Regions from separate parts of the Saccharothrix coeruleofusca genome, predicted to be linked through region 1. Evidence: riboswitches for the same ligand, from Rfam matches in the RefSeq annotation. Region 1 holds a riboswitch; each other region holds the start of a gene.
What was found. A riboswitch is a leader RNA that binds a small molecule or an ion and turns the genes downstream of it on or off. The one in region 1 is predicted to bind S-adenosylmethionine.
Positions count from the first base shown of each region.

Region 2: another riboswitch for S-adenosylmethionine. It lies ahead of thrC (threonine synthase); the one in region 1 lies ahead of JOF41_RS34555 (methionine ABC transporter ATP-binding protein).
Region 3: another riboswitch for S-adenosylmethionine. It lies ahead of JOF41_RS22525 (aminotransferase class V-fold PLP-dependent enzyme); the one in region 1 lies ahead of JOF41_RS34555 (methionine ABC transporter ATP-binding protein).

Region 1 covers NZ_JAGINV010000001.1:7,417,237-7,421,260, reverse strand. Annotated here, with positions in the region: gene JOF41_RS34565 (MetQ/NlpA family ABC transporter substrate-binding protein) at 13-819, opposite strand; gene JOF41_RS34560 (methionine ABC transporter permease) at 850-1,533, opposite strand; gene JOF41_RS34555 (methionine ABC transporter ATP-binding protein) at 1,530-2,540, opposite strand; SAM riboswitch class I at 2,749-2,839, opposite strand; gene rsmA (16S rRNA (adenine(1518)-N(6)/adenine(1519)-N(6))-dimethyltransferase RsmA) at 2,926-3,798, opposite strand.
Region 2 covers NZ_JAGINV010000001.1:422,629-426,652, reverse strand. Annotated here, with positions in the region: gene JOF41_RS02060 (glycoside hydrolase family 3 N-terminal domain-containing protein) at 1-409, shown strand, start outside; gene rpsT (30S ribosomal protein S20) at 536-796, shown strand; gene holA (DNA polymerase III subunit delta) at 1,268-2,248, opposite strand; SAM riboswitch class I at 2,334-2,449, shown strand; gene thrC (threonine synthase) at 2,460-3,722, shown strand; gene JOF41_RS02040 (hypothetical protein) at 3,789-4,024, opposite strand, start outside.
Region 3 covers NZ_JAGINV010000001.1:5,042,726-5,046,749, reverse strand. Annotated here, with positions in the region: gene JOF41_RS22535 (DUF167 domain-containing protein) at 150-425, shown strand; gene JOF41_RS22530 (potassium/proton antiporter) at 502-1,989, shown strand; SAM riboswitch class IV at 2,040-2,154, shown strand; gene JOF41_RS22525 (aminotransferase class V-fold PLP-dependent enzyme) at 2,196-3,512, shown strand; gene lspA (signal peptidase II) at 3,532-4,024, shown strand, end outside.

The sequences.
Region 1 (4,024 bases):
GGTCGGGTGGGGTCAGACGGCCAGGACGGAACCGGCGAAGGTGTCCTTGATGTAGTCCTTGACCTGCTGCGACTGCAGCAGCGCCAGCAGGTCCTTGATCCGCTGGTCGTCCTTGAGCTCGGCGCGAGTGACCAGGCCGTTGGCGTTGGGGTTGCCCTCGGCCTTCTCCAGCGCCAACGCGTCGTCGGCGGGCTTCAACCCGGCGTCGATGGCGTAGTTGCCGTTGACCACCGCCGCGTCGGTGTCCTCCAGCGACCGGGGCAGCTGGGCCGCCTCCAGCTCGACGAACCGCAGGTTCTTCGGGTTCTCCGCGATGTCGCGGATGGTGGCGGTCTTCTCCGCGCCCTCCTTGATCTTGATCAGGCCGTTGTCCTGGAGCAGCTTGAGCCCGCGGGCCTCGTTGGTGGCGTCGTTGGCGACGGCGACCTGGGCGCCGTCGGGCAGGTCGGCCAGCGACTTGTGCTTGTTGGAGTACACGCCCAGCGGCTCGACGTGCACCGGGCCGATCCACTCCAGCTGGGCGCCGCTCTCGCTCTTGAAGGTGTCCAGGTAGGGCACGGTCTGGAAGTAGTTCGCGTCCAGCGAGCCGTCCACCAGCGCGGTGTTGGGCTGCACGTAGTCGGTGAACTCGACGACCTCGATCTTGAGGTTCTTCTCCGCCGCGAGGTTGTCGGCGACGTAGCGCAGGACCTGGGCGTGGGGCACCGGGCTGACGCCCACCTTCAGCGGCGCGTCGGGGTTGCCCGCCGCGCCGTTGTCGCCGCTCCCGCAGCCTGCCGCGAGCAGCACAGCGCCGAGGAGGGCAGCACGAATACGCATGGTGTTCCTTAACTACGGGGTGGGTCCGGATCAGACGGAGGCGTGCCTGCGGCGGTCGACAGCGCGCGCGGCACGGTTGAAGGCGAACTGGATGAGCGTGGCGATGACCGCCAGCACCGCGACCGTGCTCCACAGCACCCGGTCGTCGAAGCGCTGGTAGCCCAGCCGCACGGCGAGGTCGCCGAGACCGCCGCCGCCGAGCACCCCGGCCATCGCCGAGTACCCGAGCAGGGCGATCGCGGTCACGCCGATGGCGTTGATCAGCGCGGGCAGCGACTCGCGCAGCAGCACGCTGCGGACGATGCGCGTGGTCGTGGCGCCGGTCGTGACCGCGGCCTCCACCACCGAGACGTGCACCTCGCTCAGCACGTTCTGCACCAGCCTGCCGACGAACGGGATCGCGCCCACCGACAGCGGCACGATCGCCGCGGTCGGCCCGATGGACTGGCCGATGACCAGCCGGGTGAGCGAGGTCAGCAGGACGAGCAGGACCAGGAACGGCATGGCGCGGCCGAGGTCGACCACGAAGCCGAGCAGCTTGTGCAGCAGCGGCCTGGGCCGCAGCCCACCGGGGGCGGTGAGCTGCAGCCAGACGCCGACGGGGATGCCGAGCAAGGTCGCGATCAGGGTGGAGACGGCCACCATGTACAACGTCTCGCCGGTCGCGGTGACGAGGTAGTCGAACACGGTGGACCAGGGTGTTGCCTTCCTCACGCAGCTACTCCCTGCGGACCCGTCGGCGTGCGGCGCACGGCGCCGCCCGCCTCGGTGATCCACTCCAGCGCCGAGTCGGCGCGCTCGCCGTTGAGGCCGACGCGGAACCGCGCGACCGGGGTCTCGCCGAGCCTGGTCAGGCCGCCGCCGAGCAGGTTCAGCTCCACGCCGAAGCGGCTGGTGGCCTCGGGCAGCAGCGCGCCCACGGCGGCGAAGCCGACCAGCACCACGTCGGCCACCCGGTCGTAGGAGCGCTCGACCGCCGGGTTCTGGTCCACGGCGGGCAGCAGCGAGGCGGCGGTCCGGCTGGCCGCGTCGGAGACCAGGTCGAGCACCTTGCCGTGCTCCACGACCCTGCCGCCCTCCAGCACCGCCACGTCGTCGCAGATGCGGCGGACCACGCCCATGTCGTGGGTCACCACCAGGACGGTCACGCCCAGCTCGGCGCGGGCCCGGTCCAGCACGGTCAGCACGGAGCCGGTGGTCTCGGGGTCCAGCGCGGAGGTCGGCTCGTCGGCCAGCAGCACCGACGGGCTGGCGGCGAGCGCGCGGGCGACCGCGACGCGCTGGCGCTGGCCGCCGGAGAGCTGGTCGGGGTAGGAGCCCGCCTTGTCGGTCAGGCCGACCAGGTCCAGCAGCTCGGCCACGCGGGTGCGGCGCTGCGGCCCCGGCACGCCCGCGGACTCCAGCGGCAGCGCCACGTTGCCCGCGGCGGTGCGCTGGCGCAGCAGCGAATCCCCTTGCGGCACAACGCCGATCTGCCTGCGGGCGGCGCGCAGCGCGGACCCGCCCAGCGACACCAGGTCGGTGCCGTCGACGCGGATCGCGCCGCTGTCGGGGCGCTCCAGCAGCGCGACGCAGCGGGCCAGGGTGGACTTGCCCGCCCCGGAGGGGCCGACGACGCCGAGCACCGTTCCGGCGGCGACGTCCAGGTTCACGCCGTCCAGCGCGCGAACCTGACCGGTACTGCCGGGGAAGGTCTTGGTGAGGTTTTCGACTGTGATCACGTTTTCGCTCCACGACTGCGCGCGGCAGCGCGCGCTCGTGGCGCGCGCGACCGAGATCTGCTGCTGAAGGGGTGTCCGCAGAGGACGGCGAGGATTGCCTGGTGCCGCTGGTGCCGCTAGGCGAGGGAGCCGCGACAGCCCGTGGCAGTGCGACGGCCGTGGTCGACGACTCGCCTGCGTGTGAGCATTCGCGTCCTGGGCACGTGATCCTCCATCGATCCTGGCTGAAGCACCTGCCCCATGGGGGGTGGTTGCTGCGGCGTCGTGGAGCCAGGTCTCTCGGCCGCTCGGGATGGCAGCACGAGTACACCCGACGACCCGAGGTTGACGCAAGCCTGTAAACGGATCGTTCGACAAATCACACAGATGGCCGAAGGATCACCGGCTATCGAGTGGCAGCGGCTTCGGCTATCCGGATGAAGTCGTGAACTCCCAACTGCTCGCCGCGAGCGCCCGGATCGACCCCGGCGGCCAGCAGCAGCCGCTCCGCCTCGGCGGGCGACCCCGCCCAGCCCGCCAGCGCGCCGCGCAGCGTCTTGCGGCGCTGCGCGAAAGCCGCGTCCACCAACGGGAACAGCACGTTCCGGTCCACAGTGGACAGTGGCTCGGGGTGCCGCCGGAAGGCCACCAGCGCGGAGTCCACGTTGGGCACCGGCCAGAACACCGAGCGCGACACCGGCCCGGCCCGGTGCGCGTCGGCGTACCAGGCCAGCTTCACGCTGGGCACCCCGTAGACCTTGCCACCGGGGCCCGCGGCCATCCGGTCGGCCACTTCGGCCTGCACCATCACCAGGCCGGTGCGCAGCGAGGGCAGCTCGGCCAGCAGGTGCAGCACCACGGGCACGGCCACGTTGTAGGGCAGGTTCGCGACCAGGGCGGTCGGCGCGACCGGCAGCTGCCCGGCGGTGACGCGCAGCGCGTCCGCCGGGACCACGGACAGCCGGTCGGCCAGTTCGGGGGCGCGCTCGGCGACGGTGGCGGGCAGGCGGTCGGCGAGCACCGGGTCGATCTCCACCGCGACCAGCGCCCGGCACGAGGGCAGCAGGGCCAGGGTCAGCGAGCCCAGGCCCGGCCCGACCTCCAGCACCACGTCGTCGGCGGTCAGCTCGGCGGAGGCGACGATGCGGCGGACCGTGTTCGGGTCGTGCACGAAGTTCTGCCCCAGCTTCTTGGTGGGGCGGATGTCCAGCTCGGCCGCCAGCCGCCGCACGTCGGCCGGGCCGAGCAGCGCGCTGCCCGCCTGGGGGGTTCCGGTCACCACCGCATTCTCCCCTCCCCTCCCGCGAGCCGAACGCCCCGGCCCCCTCCTACGCCTGCAAGTACTACCCGACCCGCTCCATCGAGCGCATAACTACTACCCGACGACCGACGGTCACGGAGCCGGGTAGTAGTTACCGGCCCACTGCGGGGCGTCGGGTAGTACTTGCAGACGCGGGGAAGGCGACCGCCGCGTCCCGGAGGTGGGACGCGGCGGAGGTGGGACG
Region 2 (4,024 bases), 7.0 Mb from region 1:
CGGCGGGGAGAGCTCCTCCTACGACCCGGCCTACCCGTTCGGCCACGGCCTGTCCTACACCACCTTCACCACCTCCGCGCCCAGGCTGAAAGCCACCGAGGTGCGCCGCGACGGCCGCGTCGAGGTCACCGTGACCGCGGCCAACACCGGCTCGCGGGCGGGCGAGCTGGTCGTGCCGGTGTACGTGCACCAGCCGGTGAGCAAGGTGCTCGTGCCCGACCAGCGGCTGGTCGGGTTCACCAAGGTCGCCCTGGCCGCGGGCGAGCAGCGCGCGGTGACCGTGGCCTTCGACGTGCGGCGGCTCGCGGTGACGCCGGGGGACGTGGACGCCTCCGGGTCGCGGGAGGTCGCCACTGGTCGCTACGAGGTCGTGGTGGGCGGGGCGCGGGCCGGTTTCACGGTGCGGTGAACTGGCCTGATACTCTTGTCCGCCGTACCGCGCGGCATTCCGCTGTGGAGGAAACCGCCCCTGACCGGGCGGCGCCGACGAGAAGGCGCGGTACGACTCCGAACCGAGGAAAAGGGTGGCTTTCGCGTGGCGAACATCAAGTCCCAGCTCAAGCGGATCAAGACGGCGGAGAAGGCGCGGCTGCGCAACAAGGCCGTCAAGTCCTCGCTGAAGACCGCGATCCGCAAGTTCCGTGAGGCCGCCGAGGCCGGTGACAAGGAGAAGGCCATCGCGCTGGCGCAGGAGGCCTCCCGCAAGCTCGACAAGGCCGCCTCCAAGGGCGTCATCCACGCCAACCAGGCCGCCAACAAGAAGTCGGCCCTGGCCAAGCGCGCCAACCAGCTCTGAGCACCGGCTGCCCAGCAGCCTCCGCGAGCGCCGCTTCCCCACGCGGGAGGCGGCGCTCGCCGCGTTCGGCCCCACCCTCGTCCCGCGAGTCGAACCCTCAGAACCCCCGAGTTCAACGCTCAGAACGGCCACGCCCGTCCCCGGTGTCACCCACCTATGGGCGTGTTGGGCGTGTCGCCCCCGCGAGTCGCGCGTTCCGACACCACGAACTGAGCGTTCGCGCACCCCGACCCGCGCTTTCGCGCCCTGCCCCGCGCTTCCGCGCACCTCGGGTAGTAGTTACCGATCTCCGGACGCCCCTCGGGTAGTACTTGCCCACGCACCAGGGGCGCGCGCGGAGCGCGCGCAGCGGGGGGCCCGCGAGCGCCATCCTTGGCGACCTGTCGCGCGGCGAGCGCCGCTTTAAAACCCCCAACGCTCAGTTCGCGGTGCCCGAACGCTCAAGTCAGGATGTGGGCGGGCGCTGGTGGTCTAGCGGCCGTGGGCGGCGACGATGGCCAGGACGGCGCGCTCCAGCGCGTAACCCGAGTCCGCCGCGACGCCCTTGACGTCGGCGTTCAGCCCGGCCACCACCGACATCGCCCTGGCCAGCCCGTCGCCGTCCCAGCCGCGCGCCTGCCCCTGGGCCTTCTTGACCTTCCACGGCGGCATCCCCAGCTCGCCCGCCAGCTTGAACGGGTCGCCCCGGCCCACCGCGGACACCCGCGCGACCGTGCGCACCGCGTCGGCCAGCGCGTCGGCGACCAGCACGTGCGGCACGCCCAGCTGCATCGCCCAGCGCAGCGCCTCCAGCGCCCCGCCCCGGTCGCCCATGACGGCCTTCTCCGCCACCGCGAACCCGGTCACCTCGGCCCGGCCGCGGTGGTAGCGGCGCACCGCCTCCGCGTCGACCTTCCCGCCGGTGTCCGCGACCAGCTGCGACGCCGCGGCGGCCAGCTCCCGCAGGTCCGACCCGACCGCTTCGATCAGCGCGGCCACCGCCTCCGGGTCGGCCTTGCCGCCCGCCGAGCGGATCTCGTTGCGCACGAACGCTTCCCGCTCCGCGGCCTTGGTGATCTTCGGGCACTCGACCACCCGCGCCCCGGCTTTGCGCAGCGCCGCGGGCAGCTCCTTGGCCGCCTTGCTGCGCCCGCCGCCGGTGTGCACGACGACCAGGGTCACTCCGTCCGCAGGCGCCTTGGCGTAGGCCAGCACCGCGTCGGCGATCTCCTTGCTCACCTCCTGCGCGGCCTCCAGGGCGATCACCCGCCCTTCGGCGAACAGCGACGGGCTGACCAGCTCCGCCAGCTCCGGCGGGGTGAGGTCGGTCACCCGAACGCGGGTGAGGTCCGCCTGCGGGTCGGCCGCCCGCGCGGTCTCCAGCGCCGACCGCACCGCGCGTTCGACCAGCAACTCCTCCTCGCCGACGACCAGGTGCACGGCATCGGGCTGGCTGGCTGCGGTCGCGCTCACGGTCCGATCCTGCCACGTCCGCATGGTGGACTTCGCTGGCCACGGCTCGGGATCGTGTCGTAGCGTGAACGCCACAACCGAATACCGCTCATCCAGAGGGGCAGAGGGATCGGCCCGAAGAAGCCCCGGCAACCCGTCACCAGCGCTCGCGCTGGGCGACCACGGTGCCAATTCCGACCCGCGCAGCGGGAAAGATGAGGAGAACCTCGCGATGACTGCTGTCAGTGCGCCTTCGCCCACCACCTCCTTCGACCTCGGTCCCGCTCGGGCTCTGTCGTGTCGTGAGTGCGGCCACCAGACCCCTCTCGCCGCCGAGTACGCGTGCCTGGAGTGTTTCGGGCCGCTGGAAGTGGCCTACGACTTCGGTCGGATCCGCCGCGAGGACATCGAGGCGGGTCCCCGGTCGATCTGGCGCTACCGCGGCCTGCTCCCCGTGCCCTCCACCGTGACGTCCCACCCCAACACCGAGCCCGGCGGCACCCGCCTGGTCGAGGCCGACCGCCTGGCCAAGGCGCTGGGCGTGCGCAAGGTGTGGGTCAAGGACGACACCGGCAACCCCACCCACTCCTTCAAGGACCGCGTGGTCGGCGTGGCCCTGGCCGCGGCCAGGGAACTCGGCTTCAAGGTGCTGGCCTGCCCCTCCACCGGCAACCTGGCCAACGCCGTGGCCGCCGCGGCGGCCCGCGCGGGCTGGCGGTCGGTCGTGCTCGTGCCCTCCTCCCTGGAACGCGCCAAGATCCTCATGACCGCCGTCTACGACGGCGCGCTGATCACCGTCGACGGCAACTACGACGACGTCAACCGCCTCGCCCAGGAGCTGGCCGCCGAGCACGAGGACTGGGCGTTCGTCAACGTCAACGTCCGGCCCTACTACGCCGAGGGCTCCAAGACCCTCGGCTTCGAGGTGGCCGAGCAGCTGGGCTGGCGCCTGCCCGAGCAGATCGTCATCCCCATCGCCTCGGGCTCCCAGCTGACCAAGGTGGACAAGGCCTTCCGCGAGTTCGCCTCGCTCGGCCTGGTCGAGGACACCCCCTACCGCGTGTTCGGCGCACAGGCGACCGGTTGCTCCCCGGTGGCCACCGCGTACAAGGCGGGCCACGACACGGTCACCCCGGTGCGCCCGGACACCATCGCCCGCTCGCTGGCGATCGGCGCCCCCGCCGACGGCCCCTACGCCCTGGACTCGGTCCGCCGCACCGGCGGGGCCATCGAGGACGTCACCGACGAGGAAGTGGTCGAGGGCATCCGGCTGCTGGCCCGCACCGAGGGCATCTTCGCCGAGACCGCGGGCGGGGTCACCGTGGCGACGGCCAAGAAGCTCATCGAGACCGGGCAGCTCGACCCCGACGCCGAGACCGTCCTGCTGATCACCGGCGACGGCCTCAAGACCCTGGACGCCCTGGGCGACCGGGTCGGCCCCCGCGCCACCGTGCCGCCCAGCGCCGACGCCGTGATCAAGGCCCTCGCCGACTGATCCACCCCCTCACGGCTTGCGCACCGCTGGAGGTGGTGCGCAAGCCCGCAGGGTTGCCCACCGCGATCACAGGGCGATGCTGGACGAGCGCAGCCACCCGCTGCGCGGGAACCTCGCCAGCTCCGGCAGCACGTACGGCCCGACCTGCTCGGTGGTGATGCGCCAGGCGATCACCCGTTGCGGCCACGGCGCGTCCGCCTTGATCTTGTTGTAGGCGCGGGCGCGCCAGTCCTCGACCGGGATGGTCAGCTCGTCGTCGAACAGCCGGTCGGCGACCACGCGGTACGCCTCCTCGGGCGAAG
Region 3 (4,024 bases), 2.4 Mb from region 1:
GTCCTCGGCCACGCGCGTCGTGCGGGACCCCGCGCGGAACGGCTCCAGAGTGTGTCCGCGAGCCCCGCCGGGACCAGGGTGCTCACCCGTTCGGCCCGGCACGGAATCGGTGCAGTCGCGTCGTGGGACCGCCGTCGTACGGTGACGCGGTGGCGGGACTGAGGTTCGGGGTGCGGGTGAAGCCGGGAGCCCGGCGGGACGCGGTCGGCGGCCGGTGGGGCGACGGGGCGCTGGTGGTCGCGGTCGCCGCGCCCGCGGTCGAGGGCAAGGCCAACGAGGCCGTGCGCAAGGCGCTGGCCAAGGCGTTCGGGGTGCGCAGGCAGGACGTGGCCATCGCCTCCGGCGAGCGCGGGCGGGACAAGGTCGTGGTGATCGACCCGGCCCCCGACGACGGCGCGGAGGTGCTCGCGGCGCTGCTCGGTTGAGTCGGTGCCCGATTCGTCCACTTCGAGATCGTCAAGGAAGAATGCACCCACTACCGGGCGACAGCGGGGAGGGCGAGTGGGTGGTGTCACGGGTTTCCTCGGCATCGGTGCGGCGGTGTTGCTGGTGGCCGCCATCGCGGTACGGGTGTCGAGCAGGCTCGGGCTGCCCTCGCTGCTGCTCTACCTCGCCATCGGCGTGCTGCTGGGCGAGTCGGTGCTGGGCATCGAGTTCGAGGACGCCGACCTGACCCGTTCGCTGGGCACCGCCGCGCTCGTGCTGATCCTCACCGAGGGCGGCCTGACCACCCGGTGGGCCGCGGTCAGACCCGCGCTCGGCCTGGGCATCGCGCTGTCCACGGTGTCGGTGGGGGTCAGCGTCGCGGTCACCGGCGTGGCCCTGCACCACCTGCTGGGCCTGGACTGGCGCACCGCGCTGCTGTGGGGCGCGGTGCTGTCCTCCACCGACGCGGCCGCGGTGTTCAGCGTGCTGCGCTCGGTCGGCGTGGGCAGGCGGCTGATCGGCGCGCTGGAGCTGGAGTCGGGCATCAACGACGCCCCGGTCTACATCGCCGTGGTGCTGCTGGCCTCGCCGGACCCGATCACCTGGACCGCGCCGCTGCTGATGGTCTACGAGCTGGTCGCGGGCGCGGCGATCGGCGTGGCGCTGGGCCTGCTGGGCGCCGTGGGCCTGCGGCGCGCGGCGCTGCCCGCCACCGGCCTGTACCCGCTGGCCACGGTCGCGGTGTGCCTGCTCGCCTACACCGCGGGCGACCTGGCGCACGCCTCCGGCTTCCTGGCCGTCTACGTCGCGGCGGTGGTGCTGGGCAACGCCCGGCTGCCGCACCGCTCGGACACGCTGTCCTTCGCCGAGGGGTTGGGCTGGGTCTCCCAGATCGGCCTGTTCGTGCTTCTGGGCCTGTACGCCTCGCCGGAACGGCTGCTGCACGCGCTGGTGCCCGCCCTGGTCGCGGGCGCGGTGCTGCTGCTGGTGGCCCGGCCGCTGTCGGTGCTGGTGGCCGCCACGCCGTTCCGGGTGCCGTGGCGCGAGCAGGTGTTCCTGTCGTGGTCCGGGCTGCGCGGCGCGGTGCCCATCGTGTTCGCCCTGATCCCGCTCATCCAGCAGGTGCCCGGCGCCGACCAGCTGGTCGACGCGGTGTTCGTGCTGGTCATCCTGCTGACCCTGGTGCAGGGCACCACCCTGCCCAGGCTGGCCCGCTGGCTGGGGCTGGTGCGCTCGGGGGAGGCCAGCGAGGTGCAGTTCGACTCCTCGGCGCTGGACCAGTTCAACGCCGAGCTGCTCCAGGTGCGCATCCAGCGCGGGTCCAAGCTGCACGGCGTGTACCTGTCGGAGCTGCGGCTGCCGGTGGGCGCCTCGGTGAGCCTGGTGGTGCGCGAGGGCGGCGGGTTCACCCCGCAGTCGACCACCCGGCTGCAGGAGCGCGACCAGCTGCTGGTGGTGTGCACCGAAGGCGTGCGCACCGCCGTCGAGCAGCGCATCCGGGCGGTGGACCGGGCGGGCAGGCTGGCCCGCTGGAAGGGCGACACGGGCCGCGAGATCCCATGATCCGGACGGGGCTCGACGGCGGGCGGGTCCGCCGCTAACGTCGTGGGCGAGGTCATGAGTGCCAGCGACAAGCCCGGGCTAGCTGGCCGGCAACCCTCCTACCGCGGTGGGGTGCCCCCGGTGAGGACCTGGTCCGGCGCGGGGTGCGCCGGGCAAGCGCGGGCCTCCTGTCGAGCAGGGGCCCCCGAGGCCGCCGGAGGCTCGTCGTGACCGTCGCCGTTCCCCGTCCCGTCGCCGCCCTGCCCCGCGTGGTCGGGGCGGACCTGAAGGTCCCCCTGGTCACCGGGCAGTTCGTCGAGTACGCCAACCTCGACCACGCCGCGTCCGCGCCCTGCCTGGAGCAGGTCCGCGACGCGGTGGACGAGCTGCTGCCCTGGTACGCCTCGGTGCACCGGGGTGCCGGGTTCGCCTCCCACGTCAGCACCCGCGTCTACGGGCAGGCCCGCGACGCGGTGCGGCGGTTCCTCGGCGCCAGGGCGGGCGACGCGGTGGTGTTCACCCGCAACACCACCGACGCGCTGAACCTGCTGGCCCGAGCCCTGCCCCGGCGCACCTCGGTGGTGCTGTTCGACACCGACCACCACGCCGCGCTGCTGCCGTGGCGCGGACCAGGCGTGCGGCGGCTGCGCACGCCCTCCTCGGCGGCGGGCGCGGTGCTGGAGCTGGACCGGGCGCTGCGCGCCTGCCCCGAGGGGCCGCGACTGGTCGTGGTGACCGGCGCGTCCAACGTGACCGGTGAGGTGTGGCCGGTGGCCGAGCTGGCCGCGGTGGCCCGGCGGCACGGGGCGCGCGTCGTGCTCGACGCCGCCCAGCTGGCCCCGCACCGGCCGGTCGACCTCAAGGCGCTGGACGTGGACTACGCCGTGCTGTCCGGCCACAAGCTGTACGCGCCCTTCGGCGCGGGCGCGCTGGTCGGTCGCGCGGACTGGCTGCGGGCCGCCGAGCCGTACCTGGTCGGCGGCGGCGCGACCGCGCTGGTCACCGACCACGGCGACCGGCTGGGCGTGGCGTGGTCGGCGGTGCCCGAGCGGCACGAGGCGGGCTCGCCCAACGTGGTCGGCGCGCACGCCCTCGGCGTGGCCTGCGACGTGCTGGGGCGGCACTGGGAGCGCACCGGCGCGCACGAGCGCGGCCTGCTGGCGCGGCTGCGGGCGGGCCTGGCCACCGTGCCCGGCGTGCGCGAGCTGTCGCTGTTCGGGGCCGAGCACGACCGGGTGGGCGTGGTCAGCTTCGTCGTCGGCGGGCAGGACGCGGGCTACCTGGCCGCCGCGCTGTCCGCCGAGCACGGCATCGGCGTGCGCGACGGCGCGTTCTGCGCGCACGTGGCGGTGCACCGGCTGGCCGCCGGGCAGCGGGCGCTGCGCGCGTCGCTGGGGCTGGGCAGCACCGAGGAGCACGTGGACCGGCTCGTGGCGGCGCTGCGGTCGCTGGTGCTGGAGGGGCCGCGGGTCGACTACGCCCAGCGGGACGGCCGCTGGGCGCCCGCCCAGGACACCCGGCCGCTGCCGCCGTTCCTGGTCTGAGTGCGGTCGCGCGAACCCGATGCGGGACAATGGGCCGGTGAGCACTGAGCCCAACGCCGAACCCGAGGCAGTTCCGGGAGCCCCCGCCCCGCCACCCAGGCGGGTGCTGCTGCTGGGCGTCCTCGCCGCGGTGGTGCTGGCGCTGGACATCGCCACCAAGGTGGTCGCGGTCGCCGAGCTGGAGGGGCGGCAGCCGGTCGAGCTGTTCGGCGGGCTGCTGTACCTGCCGCTGGTCCGCAACCCCGGCGCGGCCTTCGGCATGGCCGAGGGGTGGACGTTCGTGCTGGCGCTGATCGCGTTCGGCGTGGTCGGCTTCATCCTGTGGATCGCCCGCAAGCTGCGGTCGGTCGGCTGGGCGATCGGGCTGGGCCTGGTGCTCGGCGGGGCGCTGGGCAACCTGGTCGACCGCGTGTTCCGCGCGCCCGGCCCGCTGCGCGGCCACGTGGTGGACTTCATCTCCGTGCTCGACCCGTGGGGCGGTTTCTTCCCGGTGTTCAACCTCGCCGACTCGG